4 regions of the Blastomonas sp. 34TW genome follow, and region 4 is predicted to be linked to each of the others. Evidence: riboswitches for the same ligand, from Rfam matches in the RefSeq annotation. Region 4 holds a riboswitch; each other region holds the start of a gene.
What was found. Region 4 has a riboswitch for cobalamin ahead of OPU69_RS18510 (TonB-dependent receptor plug domain-containing protein). Riboswitches for the same ligand answer to the same signal wherever they lie in the genome.
Positions count from the first base shown of each region.

Region 1: linked by a shared signal. The riboswitch ahead of OPU69_RS10215 (TonB-dependent receptor plug domain-containing protein) and the one ahead of OPU69_RS18510 (TonB-dependent receptor plug domain-containing protein) in region 4 are both predicted to bind cobalamin.
Region 2: linked by a shared signal. The riboswitch ahead of cobW (cobalamin biosynthesis protein CobW) and the one ahead of OPU69_RS18510 (TonB-dependent receptor plug domain-containing protein) in region 4 are both predicted to bind cobalamin.
Region 3: linked by a shared signal. The riboswitch ahead of OPU69_RS18020 (TonB-dependent receptor) and the one ahead of OPU69_RS18510 (TonB-dependent receptor plug domain-containing protein) in region 4 are both predicted to bind cobalamin.

Region 1 covers NZ_JAPFGW010000006.1:217,325-221,541, forward strand. Annotated here, with positions in the region: gene OPU69_RS10210 (ABC transporter substrate-binding protein) at 1-782, opposite strand, end outside; gene OPU69_RS10215 (TonB-dependent receptor plug domain-containing protein) at 911-2,803, opposite strand; cobalamin riboswitch at 2,955-3,143, opposite strand; gene OPU69_RS10220 (thiolase family protein) at 3,220-4,217, opposite strand, start outside.
Region 2 covers NZ_JAPFGW010000019.1:9,157-13,373, reverse strand. Annotated here, with positions in the region: gene cobN (cobaltochelatase subunit CobN) at 1-1,781, opposite strand, end outside; gene cobW (cobalamin biosynthesis protein CobW) at 1,792-2,844, opposite strand; cobalamin riboswitch at 3,027-3,254, opposite strand; gene OPU69_RS18025 (HoxN/HupN/NixA family nickel/cobalt transporter) at 3,341-4,217, opposite strand, start outside.
Region 3 covers NZ_JAPFGW010000019.1:4,061-8,277, reverse strand. Annotated here, with positions in the region: gene OPU69_RS18020 (TonB-dependent receptor) at 1-1,409, opposite strand, end outside; cobalamin riboswitch at 1,583-1,816, opposite strand; gene OPU69_RS18015 (topoisomerase DNA-binding C4 zinc finger domain-containing protein) at 2,128-4,217, opposite strand, start outside.
Region 4 covers NZ_JAPFGW010000021.1:111-4,327, reverse strand. Annotated here, with positions in the region: gene OPU69_RS18510 (TonB-dependent receptor plug domain-containing protein) at 1-1,780, opposite strand, end outside; cobalamin riboswitch at 1,996-2,238, opposite strand; gene OPU69_RS18505 (hypothetical protein) at 2,296-2,757, opposite strand; cobalamin riboswitch at 2,975-3,217, opposite strand; gene OPU69_RS18500 (hypothetical protein) at 3,330-3,731, shown strand; gene OPU69_RS18495 (DUF7146 domain-containing protein) at 3,642-4,217, opposite strand, start outside.

The DNA.
Region 1 (4,217 bases), on a different contig from region 4:
CGTGCCGCACTCCACTGATCGGGATTGTAGTCGCGCCGTCCGAACCAGGCGACCGCGACGCGATCAGGCTTTTCATAGGCCAGCCGCTCGAGCGGCAGCGGTTGCCAGCCGGGCTCGGTCTGGAAATTGCGGTATCCGGCGAGTTCGATGAGTTCATGGATCAGCGATCCGGGTCCGGTGGTGACCGCGCCGGGGGTGGCATAGAGCAGGGTTGGGCCGCCTTTTTTATTCATCCTCTCCGCGTTCCCGAGCGAAGTCGAGGGACCTGCGCGCAACCCTGGGCGATCACGTCCCTCGACTTCGCTCGGGACAAACGGATATGGGTGTCTAAGTGCAGCCACCCGCGCATCCATCTCGCGGGCGATCCGCTCGCCCCGCGCCCGCTCGCCCAGCTGTCCGGCGGTCTCGATCAGCACGCGCCGCACGCCCGCCAGATCCTCGGCATAGCCCAGCTGCAACACCGGCACCCCGGCGCGCGCGAAGAACGCACCCGCATCCGCGCCGCCGCCATAGCTGCGCACGACCAGATCGGGCTTGAGCACCAGCACGTCCTCGGCGCGCGGGGCAACCTTGGGCATGCCTTTTGCCGTCTCGCGCATGTACGAGAAATCGCGCGTCGCATCGGGCGAGAGCGCGAGAATGCGATCCCGTCCGAGAAGTTTCAGCACATATTGATCCGCGCAATAATCGAGGCTCACGACCCGCATCGCCCGAACCGGAGGTTCGAGTGGTGCGGGTGTCGCGGCCTTGCCCAGCGAGCAGGCGGTGAGGATGCTGCACATGGCGAGCAACAAAGCGCCCACCCCCAACCGTTTGTCCCGAGCGTGTCGAGGGACCTTGCACAACCGATGCGCGCACGTCCCTCGACTTCGCTCGGGACAAACGGAGAAAGGGGGGAGAACCCTTGACATCACATCTTCAACCTGACCCCCGCATAGCCCGCACGTCCGGGCACGCCATAATTGAACGCGGTCTGGTACGCCTCGTCAAACAGGTTTTCGACCCGGCCATAGACTTCCAGATTGTCCGAGATGCTCCAGCTAGCGCGCAGATCGACGCGGACATAGCTGTCGAGCCGCACGGTGTTGGCGACATCGTCGAACGTGTCGCCGACCATCAGGAAGGTCGCGCCCAGCGCCGGCCCCCAGGGGGATTTCCAGTCGACAAGCACCGAGGCGCTGTCCTTGGCGCGCCGCGCGAGCCGGTTTCCGAAATTGACCCGGCCCGAAAAGTCCGCTTCGCGCGAGCGGTTCTCGGTATCGACCAGGCTGTACTGTGCCTGCACGGTGAAATTGGGCACCGGCTGCATCCACAGGCCAAGCTCCACGCCTTGCGCCCGCGCCGCCGCAATATTCTCGAGGCTGAACGTCGCCGAAGAAAAGACGATAAGGTCCTCGGTATTGCGGCGGAACCAGGTCGCCTGCGCGCGGAGCTTGCCGTCGATCAGCGACTGTTCGATCCCCGCATCATAGCTGCGCGCTGTTTCGGGGCGCAGATCGGGATTGCCGAATGCGGCGAGTTGCTCGCTGAGCGCCGGGGCGCGGAAACCCTCGGCATAGGTCGCGCGGATCACGGTATCGCCGTCATTGGGCGTATAGGCGATATTGCCGCCCAGGCTGGTCTTGCTGCCGAACACCTGCTGGTCGTCGACGCGCACGCCGCCGGTGACGGTCAGCCCCTTGAGCGGTCGCACGATGGCCTGGCCGTAATAGCTGGTCATGTGCACGTCACTGACATCCGGCGCAGTGTTGAACGAGGGGAAGAAGGTGCTCGCCTCGCTCTGTTCGTGCTCCACGCCGAACACCAGGGTTAGCGCGTCGGCAACATCGGCAACGCCCTGATATTCGAATCGGTCGAGCGTGCCCTTGGCTCGTGCGGGGTTGAACGATCCGGGGGTGGGATCGGTGGTGATGCGCTTGATGTCGGTGCGGGTATAGGCAAAGCGATTGCGCCACCGGCCGTCGAATAGCGCGACATTGAGCCCCGCATAGCCCACGAACTGGCGGTTGTCGGTCACCGGCAGCGTATCGGCAGGCGGATTATCGAACTCGGTCTCGCCATCGGTATAGAAGCCGCGCAGGTCGAGGCTGATCGCATCGCTGAAGGCGACGCGCAGCTTGCCGTTGAGCGTCAGGTTCTCGAACCCGTCCTTTTCGGTCGCGCCGCGCCGCTCATCCCAGGCGGAAATGCCATCGGTGCGAAAGTAGCTGCCGCCCAGCGACCCCGAAACGATTCCGGTCTTGCCCGAGACGCTGGCGACAAGCTGGCCGGTGTCACGATAGCCATATTCGCCGCGCGCATTGGCCTGCAGCCCCTCGCTCGGTTCGATCGTGGTAATGTTGATGACGCCGCCGATCGCCTGGCTGCCCCAGATCACCGAATTGGGTCCACGCAGCACCTCAACCGATCCGATATTGCCGGTGAGGATCGAGCTGAAATCGAACGCCCCCGAGGGCGACGACGGATCGTTGATGCGGACGCCATCGACCAGCACCAGAGTTTGCGAGCTGTCGCCGCCGCGGATGAACACGCTGGTGGTGCCGCCGGGGCCGCCGTTGCGCGCAACGCTGATGCCGGGCAGCGTCTGCAGCACGTCGCTCAGCACCTGGGTCTGGCGACGGTCGAGCTCTTCCTTGTCGACCACGGTGATCGACTGGCCGGTCTCGCTCCGCTTCTGGACGATGCGACTGGCGGAGACGACGATATCGTCGTCCTGGTCGTCGGTGGCAGACTGCGCATGGAGCGGCGTGGCCACGGCCAGAGCAAGCGCGGACACGGTGAAACTGCGGATGAATTTGGACACGGTTTTCCCTCAGCCCCAGCCGCCGCCGAAGCGGAAGGGCAGATGAACGACATTAAGGCCCGCCGGGATCGCTCCCGGACGCGACTATGGCCTGTGGCATGTCGTTACGAAGGAAAAAACTTTCCCATCCGAACAGGCTGGACCCGGCCCCCGGATGAACGACGCGATGGCAGGTCTCCTGGCTCGTCGATCATCGCCTCGGGCCGTCTTCCCGGGATCGCTCCCAGTGACATAGTGGCCGTCGGCTCCCGACTGACAGTTGCGGGCACAGCGCCGGATTTGCACCGGCTTCCCTCTTCGCCCCCCGGCTAAGGGAGGAACCATCTGGATGCGCAATTGCTGGATTTGGGCAGGCTTGTCAATCCGGCCTTACAAAAGCCCCGGCCTGCCCTGCTGACAGGCCGGGCTTCAGGGGATCAGATCAGCTCGACCGCAACCGCCGTCGCCTCGCCGCCGCCGATGCAGAGCGATGCGAGACCGCGCTTGCCGCCATGTGTCTGCAGGGCGGAAACCAGCGTGGCGATGATTCGCGCACCGCTCGCGCCGATCGGGTGGCCAAGTGCGGTCGCGCCGCCATGCACGTTGATCTTGTCGTGCGGGATGCCGAGGTCGCGCATCGCGATCATCGACACGCAGGCGAACGCCTCGTTGACCTCGAACAGGTCGACATCGTCGACGCTCCAGCCCGCCTTTTCCAGCGCCTTGCGGCTGGCATCGACCGGCGCGGTGGTGAAGCGCGCCGGCGCGTGCGCGTGGGCGGCGTGCGACACGATCCGCGCGACGGGCTTGAGGCCCAGCCTGTCGGCCACGCTCTGGCGGGTCAGAACCAGCGCCGCTGCACCGTCGGAGATCGACGAGGCATTGGCAGCGGTGATCGTGCCGTCCTTGGCAAACGCCGGCTTCAGGCTCGGGATCTTCGACGCGTCGCCCTTGAGCGGCTGTTCGTCCTTGTCGATCGTCTCGGTGCCCTTGCGGCCGGTGATCTCGACGGGGACGATCTCGCGGTCGAAGCCGCCCGAGCTCTGCGCCTTCTGTGCGCGGGTCAGCGAGGCGATGGCATAATCGTCCTGGTCCTGGCGGGTGAACTGATATTCGCCTGCGGTTTCCTCGGCAAAGCTGCCCATCGCGCGGCCGGGTTCATACGCGTCCTCGAGTCCGTCAAGGAACATGTGATCCATCACCCGGTCATGGCCAATGCGCGCGCCGCCGCGATGCTTGGTGAGCAGATAGGGCGCATTGGTCATGCTCTCCATACCACCTGCCACCAGCAGATCGACCGAGCCCGAGGCCAGCGCCTCTGCCCCCATGATCGTCGCCTGCATGCCGCTGCCGCACATCTTGTTGACCGTGGTCGCCTCGACCGATTGCGGCAGGCCGGCCTTGAGCGCGGCCTGGCGCGCCGGGGCCTGGCCTA
Region 2 (4,217 bases), on a different contig from region 4:
AGTGGCGGGGGAACGTGCCCGATCGTAACCGCGCTGATCCGGCGCTTGGCCTGCGCCGCTTCGCCGGGATCGTTGACGATGAACGGATAGATCACCGGCATCGCGCCGGTCAGCGCCTCGGGCCAGCAAGCATCGGACAGCGCGACTGATTTGCCCGGCAGCCATTCCAGTGTGCCATGTGCGCCGATATGCACCAGCGCGTCCACGCTTCGCTGGCGCAGCCACAGGTAGAACGCCACATAGCCATGGCGCGGGCAGCGGGACAGGTCGTGATAGTCGCCGTCGCGATGGGCGCGTTCGCCGCGTTCGGGCTGCAAGGCTACCAGCGCGTTGCCGATGGGCAGCGCGGCAAAACGGAACGCGCCATCGGCGGCGGCAGCATCGGCTTCCGGCTCGCCCCATGCGGCGAAAAGTTCAGCGCGCAGGGTATCGGGCAGTGCTGCCAAAGCCTTGCGGTACTCTGCCATCGGCCAGTGCTGATGTGTGCATTGAAGGAGCGCTGCCAGTCCGGCCTGCGCGTCAGTGGCATATCCCGCCTCGGCCAGATCGGCCAGGATCGCCTCGGCAGAAGCCAGCGCATCCAGCCCCACGGCGTGGGCCATCTGGTATGTCTTGCCGGGATAAGTAGACAGGACCAGCGCAACCCGCCGTTCTGCAACCGGCGTTTGGGCAAGTGCGATCCAGCCCGCCACCCGCGCGGTGATCGCCCCAACCCGGCCTGCATCGGCGCGATGGATGGTGCGGGCAAAGCCAAGCGCGGGATCGCGCGTCCCCGCCTCCTTGAAGCTGGCGACGCCTGCAAACACCCGCCCGTCAATTTCGGGCAAGACCACGTGCATGGCAAGGTCTGCCGGGGAAAGCCCGCGCGAAGCCGCTGCCCATCCCGCGCGCCCGGACGTGGCCAGCGCCAGCTGAAACACGGGAACGCCCGCGCCATCAAGCGGGGTGGCGCCGTCATCGCCCCGCGCGGAAAAAGCGGTAGCGTTGATGATCGCTGCCGGGCCAAGCCCGCGCACCCAGCGGTCCACCTGTTCGCGCACCTGCGGGGCTTTCAGCGAGGGGACGAAGATCGACAATGCATCGAAACCGCGCTGCTCGAACGCGGTATGCAGGGCGGCAAACGGGTCCAGATCGTGGGCGGTCAGGTAAGAACGATAGAACACGATCAGGACCAGCGGCCTTGCGGGATCGCGCGCAAAGGCTTCAAGATCGATCACGCCCCGGCCGGGATGCCAGCCTCCCGCCATCAGCAGCGGATCGAATGTCCGGGCGGGGGCATCAATCAGCCCCGCCAGCTGCGACAGCGCGGCAAGCGCCGCCTGCGCCGCCCTTGCACCGCCAGCATCGCACCACTGCGCAAGTTCGCGCAACGCGGTCACCGGCACGGTCGAGGCCGCATCCAGCCGCGCATCCTCAAAGCCGTCGCCGGGCAGCACGGCCAGCACGATCCCGCGCGACCGGGCCAGCGCCTCGACCTGTTGCAGCCCGTAGCTCCAATAGGGCGTGCCGCCGATCAGCCGGATCAGGATCGCCTTTGCGCCCGACAGCGTCCGCTCGGCATACGTGTCGACCGACAGCGGATGCATCAGCGCCGCCAGATTGGCGAGCCGCAGCGAAGGAAATGTCGCATCGTCTGCACGGGCCTGATGCCATGCCGCCGCGAACGCCCCCAGATCGCTGTCCGAAAAGGACAGGACCACAAGATCCGCGGGCTCTTGCCCCAGATCCTGCGGGACGGCGGTTTCCTCCATCCCGTGCGTTTCGCGGAAAATGACGTGCATGGCCCGCGCCTTACGCCAGCAGCACCGCGCGAATGGCATCGGCGTCGACGTGATCGTGCTCGGCAATGGCGACCAGCGTGGTGCGGCGCGGCTCGTCAGGGCGCCACGGGCGATCGTACTGGTGCCGCACCCGCGCGCCCACCGCCTGCACCAGCAGCCGCATCGGCTTTCCCGCAACGGCGGCATAGCCCTTTACGCGCAGGATATGGTGATCGCGGGCCAGCGTCTCGATCCGCGCGACCAGCGCCGCCGGATCGGCGATCTCGCCCCATTCGATAACGGTGCTGTCAAAGTCGTCGTGTTCGTGATCATCCTCACCATCATGGTGCGATGGGCGCGCGGCGATGTCGTCCTCGGCTGCGGCATCAAGCCCCAGGATCACACGCGGATCGACCACGCCTTCGGTCAGTTCTATCACCGGAACCGGGCGACTAAGCTCTGCCGCAATGATCGCGCGCGCGGCGGCTACGCCTTGGGGTCCGGCCAGATCGACCTTGGTCAGCAGGATCATGTCGGCGCAGGCCAGCTGATCCTCGAACACTTCCGACAGCGGCGTCTCGTGATCGATGCTCGGATCGGCGGCGCGCTGGGCGTCAAGCGCTGCCACATCGGGCGCGAACCGGCCTGCCGCGACCGCTTCGGCATCGGCCAGCGCCAGCACGCCGTCCACGGTGATCCGGCTGCGGATCGCAGGCCAGTCGAACGCCTTGAGCAGCGGCTTTGGCAACGCCAGACCCGATGTCTCGATCAGGATGTGATCGGGGCGCGGATCAAGCGCCAGCAGCTTTTCCACCGTCGGGATGAAATCGTCCGCCACGGTGCAGCAGATGCAGCCATTGGCCAGCTCTACGATGTTTTCCGCCGGGCAATCAGGAATGGCGCAGGACTGCAGAATCTCGCCATCCACACCCAGCGAACCGAATTCGTTGACCACCACGGCCAGCCTGCGGCCACCGGCATTGTGGATCAGGTGGCTGATGAGCGTGGTTTTCCCCGCGCCCAGAAAGCCCGTGATGATGGTGACCGGCACCTTGGACAGGGACGCCTTGGACAGGTCTGGCATAGTAACTTCCCCGCGCGCCAGAGCGAGACACGGCGGGGCTTGCCGGACAAGTCCGGTCGGCGCGCGACGACGGGCGGGCGCGACAAAGCACCCGTAACCACGCAACCCGTGCAGCCCCAGCCACACAGCTTCGTCGCTCAGACGGAGAGTTACCGTGCCGTGACCATCCCCTGGATCAGGCAAGAGCGACCGGTGCGCCGGCAGGTCTCCTGGCTCGCGGGTCACAGCTTGATGCACGCCTTCCCAGACTTGGCGCTTGCGCGCTGCCCAGTGGCTGCTCCTGAATTCAGGAGCATGTGCATCGCGCTATCCGCTTACAGTTGCAGGGACAGCCACGGATTTGGGAGCACGCTCCCGCACCGCATTCCCGATTAAGCCCCTTGCGGGGCACCGGCGCGATCATTGAAGGGCGGGTTACCCCGATCCTTCACCGCGCGCTCTAGACGAAAATGCCAGCCAAGCCAATTGATGATGTTGCTTCACGCAACGTGGACGGTCAGGCACCGACCGAAACCTCGATTTCATCGAACCGCTTCCATCGATAGATCGCGTAACTCGCCAGCCAGCAGAACACGAAAAGACCGATGATGGCGAAGCCCAGACCATTGAAATTTTCACCCAGTTCAATGGCGATCCGCCATGGCGCACCCGTAAGGGCCAGCTTGTCGCCAATCAGGGCCAGCGTTTCGATTCCACCAATGACAATCGCCACGATGGCCGAGATCAGGGTGATGGTGATGTTGTAGTAGAGCTTGCGGATCGGCTTCACGAAGGCCCATTCATAAGCGCCCAGCATCACCACGCCGTCCGCCGTATCGATGAGGGCCATACCGACCGCGAACAGGGCGGGCAGGACCAGGATTGTCCCGATCGACAGGCCATCGGCGGCCTGGCTGGCCGACATGCCCAGAATGGCAACTTCGGTTGCTGTATCGAACCCAAGCCCGAACAGAAACCCCAGCGGGGCCATATGCCAGCTTTTGTTCACGAGGCGGAACATCGGCCTGAACAGTCTGGAAAGCAGACCGCGCCCACCCAATAGCAGATCAAGATCGTCCTCGGCATAGCTGCCGCCTGCACGAACATGGGCAAAAGTCCGCCAGACAGAGCGCAGGATGACCAGGTTCATGCCGGCGATCGTGAACAGGAAAAGCGCGGAAATCACGGTTGCAATCACGCCACCGATTTCCTTGAAGGCGCCGAACTGCGACAGCGCGCTGGCCGTCACCGCAATGATGATCGATGCTATGGCAATGATTCCGGAATGCCCGATCGCGAACCAGAATCCGACCGAAACCGGGCGCTGCCCGTCCTGCATCAGCTTGCGGGTCACATTGTCAATCGCCGCAATATGATCGGCATCAACCGCGTGA
Region 3 (4,217 bases), on a different contig from region 4:
CGAACATCGTTGGAATGGAATCCACGGCCCCAGTTGGCGTAGAGTTCAAGATGCGGCGTAACCTGATAGGCGATTGACGCCTTGGGAGAGAGAATCGACGCTGAGCCACTGCCTTCGCCCAGCGACGCCGCAACAGAATCTCGTGCACGCACGGAATAGTGATAATAGTCCCCGCGAAGACCACCTGTCACACGCAGTCCCGCCAAGGGTTTCCAAGCGACTTCGCCGTAGAGCGCGGAAGACAATTCCCCGACCCGAAAGTGCCCGAGAGATTCAAGAAATGCGCGGGCAGCCGTTCGATCGACACCAACATTCCCGACGGCGTCGTATCTGTTTTCGGTGCCAAGGCTCACAGCCAGACTGTCAGCGATTTCCCAATGTTTTTGTGCGGACAGCCCGAGGACCCAACGCCGGTCGAACTGCTTGATCTGCGCGCTTGTGCCATCCGGATCGGTGTAAGTGGGGTTCGAGAACATCGACCAGTCGTAAAACTGGGCATAGACATTGGCGCGCCATGTCGGTTGCTTGACCGCGATGTTAGCCACCAGGCGCGTCGTCTCACCCCGCGCGGAAGGATCTGGAGAGCAGAACACATCCGCACACAACGCCGTGCCGATAATGCGCTCGGGGATTTGCTCGGTTGGGTGCCATGTCGCCCGGTAGGCATGGAGAGATGCCTCCAATGTGCCCGCACCGGTCGGCATGCTATATTTCGCGAACCCCGAGTAATGGCGCAGACGTTCAGGTTCCTGCCACGGTCCGTCATAGGCCTTGGCCTGGGCGACAAGCGTGAGGTCTCCGCCGCCCAGGTCGTGCAATGTTCCACCCGCAGCGACGCGGCGCCAACCATATGAACCAGTCTCGGCCGATGCCCATGGCCGGTCATAACCCTTGATGGTCGTCATATAGGCTGCTCCCGCCAGAGCGAAATCACCGCCATCGGCGCGGTAGGGCCCTTTACGAAAATCCTCCCGGCCCACGATCTCCGGAATGAGGCCGTTGAGGTCGAGATAGCCATGACCATGTCCGTGGGTACGAAAGTTCATCTGCACATCATCGATATAGGTACTGAAGTCAGACCCATGGTCGAGGTTGAAACCGCGCAGGAAATACTGGTTGGCTTTGCCGCTCCCAGAATGCTGGGCTGCAACCAGCCCGGGCACCGCTTCCAGCAGTTCGGCCACGCGGAGAAGAGGCCGCACGAGGAGATCGGCCCCTCCGACGCTTCCTTCGCTCGCTGATTTGGCAGTGCCGATCATGGCCTCACCGCGACCGAAAACCACAATGTCGTTACCCGCCACGACTGCATCCGCGCTTGTTTGCGATGCCTTTTCAGAGGTTTCGGCAAATGCCGGTTTTCCGATACAGATCAGCGCAAGGGCGCTGCTGGTAGTAATGGTCTTGATCACTAAATAGTCCCCCGGCGTCTTGCGACGTGGCCGGGGCAAACCCGCGCGAACGGGCGACACGCGCGGCGGCCGGACGCCATGGGCGGCCGACGCACGTCTCCGATGCGGCCCCAGCCGCTCGTTCGTCGCTCAGACGGAGTTCACCGTGCCGCAGCCATCCTCTGGACCAAGGCAAGAGCGACCAGACGCCGGCAGGTCTCCTGGCTCACGGGTCACAGCTTGATGCACGCCTTCCCAGACCTCGCATGATTTAGCGTCCGGCCCAGTGGCTGCCCCTTCCAAGAGGAGCGATGTACATCGCGCTATCCGCTTACAGTTGCAGAGACAGCCGCGGATTTGGAAGCAAGCTTCCGCACCGCATTCCCGATTAAGCCCCTTTCGGGGGCACCGGCGCGATCAATGAAAGGCGGACTAGTCTGCCCGTCGATACCTCACCTAACTGAAGTGATCGGAAAAGCCAATAACGCTTGGAGCAGGGATTGAATCAACGATTACTGCATCCCGCGCCACCATTGCCATTGGCACGGCCAGAGCGCACCAACCGCGCGCACTCGATTTGAATGGCGGGTTTTCACTGAACCTATCGTTGGCCATCGGACTCCTGTACGACCGGAAGTGGTCGCCACCTGCCGGAAGCTCATGGAAATTGGATATCGGAATGGCGACGTGTTCGCCTTCCCCGACAGATGGCGCGAATATCTTGTGTAAATGTCTCAAATCAATTCCTCGTGCCGCGACACGTTGGATAGCGCGTACATCCCCAGAACTGATTTCCCGCGCGGTGGCCGCGCCGAGCTGTGCGTCGGCGCATTGACGAACCACATTGCGGACACGACGGCGCCGACGATGGTTGCTGGCTTGCCGTTGTGGTCGAGCGCGACGGGGGGACCGGCGCTGAAGGGCGTGGCCTGACCACAACTCTAGACTGGCTCGTTGGAACAGGTATACCCAGCGCCTGCAAATCATGAGCAGCTTGCGCACGTCTGCCTAACGCATCCAGCAAGGCGGGATCACCAGTTTGCGCCCGAGCGGCGATCTGTTGCGGCCCTGACTGCAACGCCGCGATCGACGACGTTATCTTGGACTGTAGGTCATCGCGTTTCGTTGCCCAGTTTGTTCGAACGGAATTTTCTGCCTGGATGTCGGACGCATCTGGCGCAGCGTTGTACCGGAACTTGTCTTCGTGTATCTTGCGCCAGGCAACGAGCTTAGCGGTCATGGCATCACCGAAACCGGGCACCGAGCGTACCTTGCTCGCCTTGATGTCGGCGGCCGTTTCGATGCCATATGAAGCTAGAGTCGCCGTCTTGGCCGGGCCGATCCCGGAAATCTTCGCGCGCCTGATGTGGAAGCGATCAAGGAACTCGTCACGTTTGCGTGCTTCGCGGGTAGTCTTCAGTCGCTGAATATCGTTCGCCTGATCTCGGTCGAGATCGCGGAAGGCTTGAATCCATTTCTCGACGTCGTTCTGGACGACGACCAGCTCACTAAGCCCGAGCCGATCGACGAAGCCTTGCTCTAGAGCTTGCACGCGCTTGTCCGCGTCGGTGTAGGCTTGCGTGAATGGAGCCTGCTCAGGCGCGCCGCCGAAGAATTTGATCAGGCCGAAAATGCCTATGCCAATCCAGAAGATTGCGGCATTCGGAGCTCCCATGGCGCCCGCGAATGCGGCCAACAGCGCGACGGTTCCGAGGACGCGCCGCCCCGTTTGTGCTCTCCGCGCCGCGGCAACGGCCTCACTTGCGCTTGCAAGCTGCCCCGACCAACTAGGCAGCAGAGAAACTGGATCAGGGAGCTTAATTGCCCGAAATTGAGCGGCAATTCGCTCGATGTCGAACGGTCCCCCGGGCGCGAACTTCGGCGCCGTTCCCAGAAGATCGGGGAACATATCTACGCCAGACTGGCCGCCGACGCGGCACCAGACGCATTTTCCGGCCGCCGACGGAAAATAGTGGGTGCGGACCTGGCCACAGTGGCTGAGCGCTCCCTCGAGCTCCTTCATGAGCCCAGCCCAGGTAACTGCGCTTGGTCGGGCGCCGGGATTTTTGCCAAAGGCTGCCTCGAACGCCTCGGCGATACGAGGAGGGAAATCCTTCAGGCTGATAGACGCCGGCGGCGGGGTCGTCCGCGTCTCCGCAGCGCGGGTTTGGGAGAAGGCGAAGCGATGCTGCGCGATCGCGTCGCTCATCGAGAGGTCGGCACCGGCAAAGCGGCCTGCATAGGGATGTTTGCCCATTGCCAGCAGATGGAAAATTGCCACGGCCAGGCCAAAATTGTCGTGCGCCTCCGTCCGGCGAACCTTCGACAGATCGACGCCATGCAGCTCGGGGGGCGTGAAATCGGGGACCCCGACCACACACGGGAAGAGCTTTCCCTCTCGAGAGTATTGGAAGCTGTCCGCATCGATCAGGGAAACCGTCGCCTCATCAGACACGAGCACACCGGAATGATTGAAGTCCCCAATGACGCAGCCACTTTGGTGAACCTTGACGACCGCATTCGCCACGTTAAGTGCAGCCCGGACGAGGAAGCGGTAATCCGCCTTTGGGAAGTGCGCTTTCCGCGATTTTGGGCTGTAGAGCTCGTGTATCGGCCGATAGCCCGATACAAGTCGCATCAGAAAACCGATGAAGCCACCTCGCCCGTCCGTTGCAATGGCAGCTGGGAAGGCCACGAGCTTCGTGGTCTCCGCAAGATCCGCTTGGACCATCGCCCGGACCTTTGGCTCCCGGTTTGCGCGCAGCTCGCCTTTATAGATCTTCACTGCGGTGCCGGGCTTCGCGTCGATCGCAAAGACCTCGCCTTCGC
Region 4 (4,217 bases):
GGGACACGCGCACCGGAATGAAGCTTGGATTTGTAAACGCGACATCGGTCTGACGCCCGTTGTAGCGCACTGTCAACGTACCCGAAAAGCGCTCATCCTTGCTGAACACTGTCGCGTTGAAACTGCCGATATGCTTGGGGCGACGCACCTCGACTGTGCCGTTTTCTCGCGCATGAAGCCATGTGTAGGCGGCGTCCAGCCTGATCTGGGGAATTGGACGGGCGGCAAGGGCCACCTCAATGCCATGCTGTTTCGACAAAGTTGCACGGTTTGATGGCGTCGCTATGAAGGTCGGAGCGGGGAAGGTCGTGAAAATTTCGTCCTTCAGGCGGCTATCGAAATAGGTCGCGCTTATGGTGGCCTTGCCATCGCTGAAGCTTTGCTCGATGCCGGCTTCCCACCCTTCCGACTTCTCGGGCCTCAGGTTAGGGTTGCCAATATAGCGGCCATCGGAAAATCCATAGAGCTCGAAATAGCCCGGATTCTTGACCCCCGTTCCATAGGCACCGCGAACACGGGTACCAGTCGGGAGCGAATAACTGCCTTGAACCCGCCAAGTTGTGGGGTCATCAAAGCGATCATTTTCGTCATGGCGGATCGATGCACCAAAAGAGAATGCGTCGTTGATCAGCAGTTCATACTGCCCGACAATCCCGACATTGTCGGTCGATCTTTTTCCCTGAAACGCGAAGGATGACGGTGTGGTGTTCTGGAATTCTTCGCGCTCGACGTCGATTGCGGCGGTCAGGCGATGCCGGATGGCGTCGGTGCCCAGCCGCAGGCTCGATTCGAACGAGCCTTTGTAGCGGTTACCCTTGTTGCCGTAATCGAAGCCCGCAGCGTCGAAGCCCTTGCGCTCGCTCAACGCGACTTGCCCTGTCACTGCGTTCGTCCAGCGGCCGTCGAGCCCGATCAGTTCAGCTCTCACAAGACCATAGAAGGCCTTGTTTCTGAAGAACACGCCGGGGCTGTCGACGGTGAATCCGAATAGCGGGCTCGCCGGATTGTTCTCGCTGTTGTTGGTATCGGCTTCCGTGAAGCTGTAGCGGGCAACGCCGGTCAGTTTGAAGGTTTCGGACGGCGACCAGATGAGCTTGGCCGAAAGGCCTGCGATGTCGGAGCCGACATCCCTGCTGCCATTTCGTGCCGTGGGATAGCCGCCGGTGTGATAGTAAGCGCCAGACACAGCATAATCGAGATCGCCAGACACTCCGCCAGCACGCGCGCTTCCGGTGAAGGTGTTGAAGCTGCCGCCCTCTGCGCGCAAGCTGACCCCCGGAGCCTCCTTCCCGGTCAATGTCAGATACTGGATAACGCCGCCGATCGCGTCCGAACCGTAAAGCGAGGACTGCTGCCCTCGCAGGACTTCAACGCGGGCTTCGGGATCGGCAATGAGAGTGGCGAAATCGAACTCGCCAAAATACGGGTCCGAAGCTTCTATACCGTCAATCAGAACGAGGACGTGGTTGCCCTCGGAGCCGCGAAGCCGGAGCTGGGTGAGGCCGCCAGCAGCGCCGGTGCGGCTCACGGCAACGCCCGGCACATCGCGCAGAATGTCCGAAACAATCCGGGTCTGGCGCTGCTCCAACGCTTCGCTGTCCAGTACCGTCACCGACGCACCGAGCTTGTTTACGGCCACGGCCTCACCGGACCGTGACGCCGTCACGACAATGGTTTCTCCGCTGTCATTGGTTGTAGGCTGTCCCGGGTTCGACTGCGCGAAGGCCGGGCAGCTGGCTAGCGCCAGCGCAAACGTGGATACGAGAACAGGTTTCTTCATCGGGATACCCCCTTGGTGCCGAGCAACTGCGCGACGAAAAGGGGCAACCGGATCCATCAACTCCCAAGGCGAGTCGGGAGAGCGCACGAACGGTCGGCCAGGCCAACGCGAGTGGGCACAATTCACCCGCGCAGGACTAACCCTGCGGCCCCAGCCGCAATGGTTCGTCGCTCAGACGGAGGTTACCGTGCCATGGCCATCCCCTGGACCGCAGCAAGAGCGACCAAACGCCGGCAGGTCTCCTGGCTCGCGGGTCATAGCTTGATGCACGGCCTTCCCAGGCCGCGCTTGGACAAGCGTAAGGCCCAGTGGCTGCTTCCGCCCGAAGGTGGAAGCGATGTGCATCGCGCTCGCCGCTTACAGTTGCAGGGACAGCCTCGGATTCGGATCAGCCAAGGCCGCTCCTCACCGTGTTCCCGAATTAAGCCCTCTCGGGCACCGGCGCGATCTGTTGACAACGGTCTTAAACCGTTGACGTTGATCCACTAGTCGAAAGTCGCCCGAAAGCCAATCCCTTAACGACTGGCATCGGAACGACGCCAAGCCTCAACGATGGCAGGATTTTCAAGCAACCGTTCCACCGCATCCACATTATAGGTCGCGAGCGAAATGAGGTTGTCCCCTCGGCGTATTTTGGATGTCCCGGAAATTTGCAGTCGGCCATCTTTCGACCACCGGTTGCGTTCGGCGGGGGTGAGCGACAACAGCTTCTCAATCTGCTTGAGACTAAGGGGTTTCGAAGCGATCCGGCGGAGCCTGTCGCGAAGCTCATCGACAAGCATTTCAGCAGAGCCCAACTGATCGGGTTGAAATCTGCAAACTCTTCCGGGTTTGTCGATTGCGCTGCCACTCTTCGCCATGAGTAGCCGCATGGTAGCGTCGCGCTCGCCCTTATGGACCACAAGGCCAATCGGCATCGGCCCATCGAGGTCTACCTCTACGACCAAATGGTCATTGTCTTTCTTGAGGGTGACCAAGCGGCGGATTGCCATAACGTCAGGCACTATATGACATTTGCATTGCAGGTGTCTCCGGTCCGGACGCCACGAACCAAGACCAAGTCGCCACGTGAGGTGGTCAGCAGCTTTCTCCTGGCGCGCGCCCGCAGCGCCGGGGCCGCTGAAAGACCCAGTCACATCGATTCGTCGCTCAGACGGAGGTTTACCGTGCCATGGCCATCCCCTGGACCGCAGCAAGAGCGACCAAGCGCCGGCAGGTCTCCTGGCTCGCGGGTCACAGCTTGATGCACGGCCTTCCCAGGCCCCGCATGACTTAGCGTCCGGCCCAGTGGCTGCTCCCGCCCGAAGGTGGAAGCGATGTGCATCGCGCTCGCCGCTTACAGTTGCAGGGACAGCCTCGGACTCGGATCAGCAAAAGCCGCTCCTCACCGTGTTCCCGAATTAAACCCTCTCGGGCACCGGCGCGATCTGTTGACAACGGATTTTAACCGAAGTCAGCGGCAGTATAATTGACATACAGGATAAAACCAAGCTGTGTCTTGAAGTGATAGCGTTTTCCTTTGGCCCCATCACCGAAAATCCGAGATTTCATGGGCAAATGGTTCGCCATAAATCGAATTGACGCGATTGATAATCCCGCAAGCTTTGTAGTGGGAAAGATGCAAGTAATCGGTCTGCGTAGTTTCGCTGCACTGCTTGAAACGGGTTCCTCAATGGACCGATCCGTTTTCTATGATGGTGTGGCCTATGAACTTCGACGGCGGAAGTCGGAACTGCATATCGATGCTGAAATTCGACCGGCAAGTTTGCGGTATGTTTCCGAATGGCTCGTTCAACAGCTTACAGCGTTTGTCGGTGCCTCGCGCCCGATCTTCATCGCCGACACTCAGCCTGATGTTCATTTAACGGATATGGCTCTGAGCTTCTGCCCAATCGTGGAAAGGCCTTGGCGGCGGATCACGCAAGAGCTGCCTTTCTGGTATGTTATGTGATCCAACTGCCGCCATTGCAGCGTATCGGCCTGGACCATCGTTGTCCGCGGCGATGTAAAGGGTGCCAACTTGGTCCGGAACGTTGATTAGCGCGAGACGCTTATTCCCGAGTGCTGCCCAGCAAGGGACTCCTTTGATCTGAGTATAGCTCGCCGCATCCTCCATGCCCTCAGCAATGGCGAGCACGTCGCCCTCGAACTGCGGTGCCCACGCGCCCCGTTCAGGCTTTCCGAGCATGAATTTGCCATCATGCCATGTTCCGTCGTTGGTCAGCCTGATCCGCTGGATGGCCGTCATCCGGTGCCCGGTTCTGACACCGACCAGTATCGCGGGCCGGAAGGTGGTCTTAGGCTTGCGGCCGAATGGGCACCGCGGATGGAAGCGTAAGTCGGGGAGGTCGATTGGCAGCCGCCGCGACCGAAGGTAGACTTCACCGAGCGTTCCGCGGATCTCCGTGGCCTGATCCCATATCCTTCTGACGTTTGG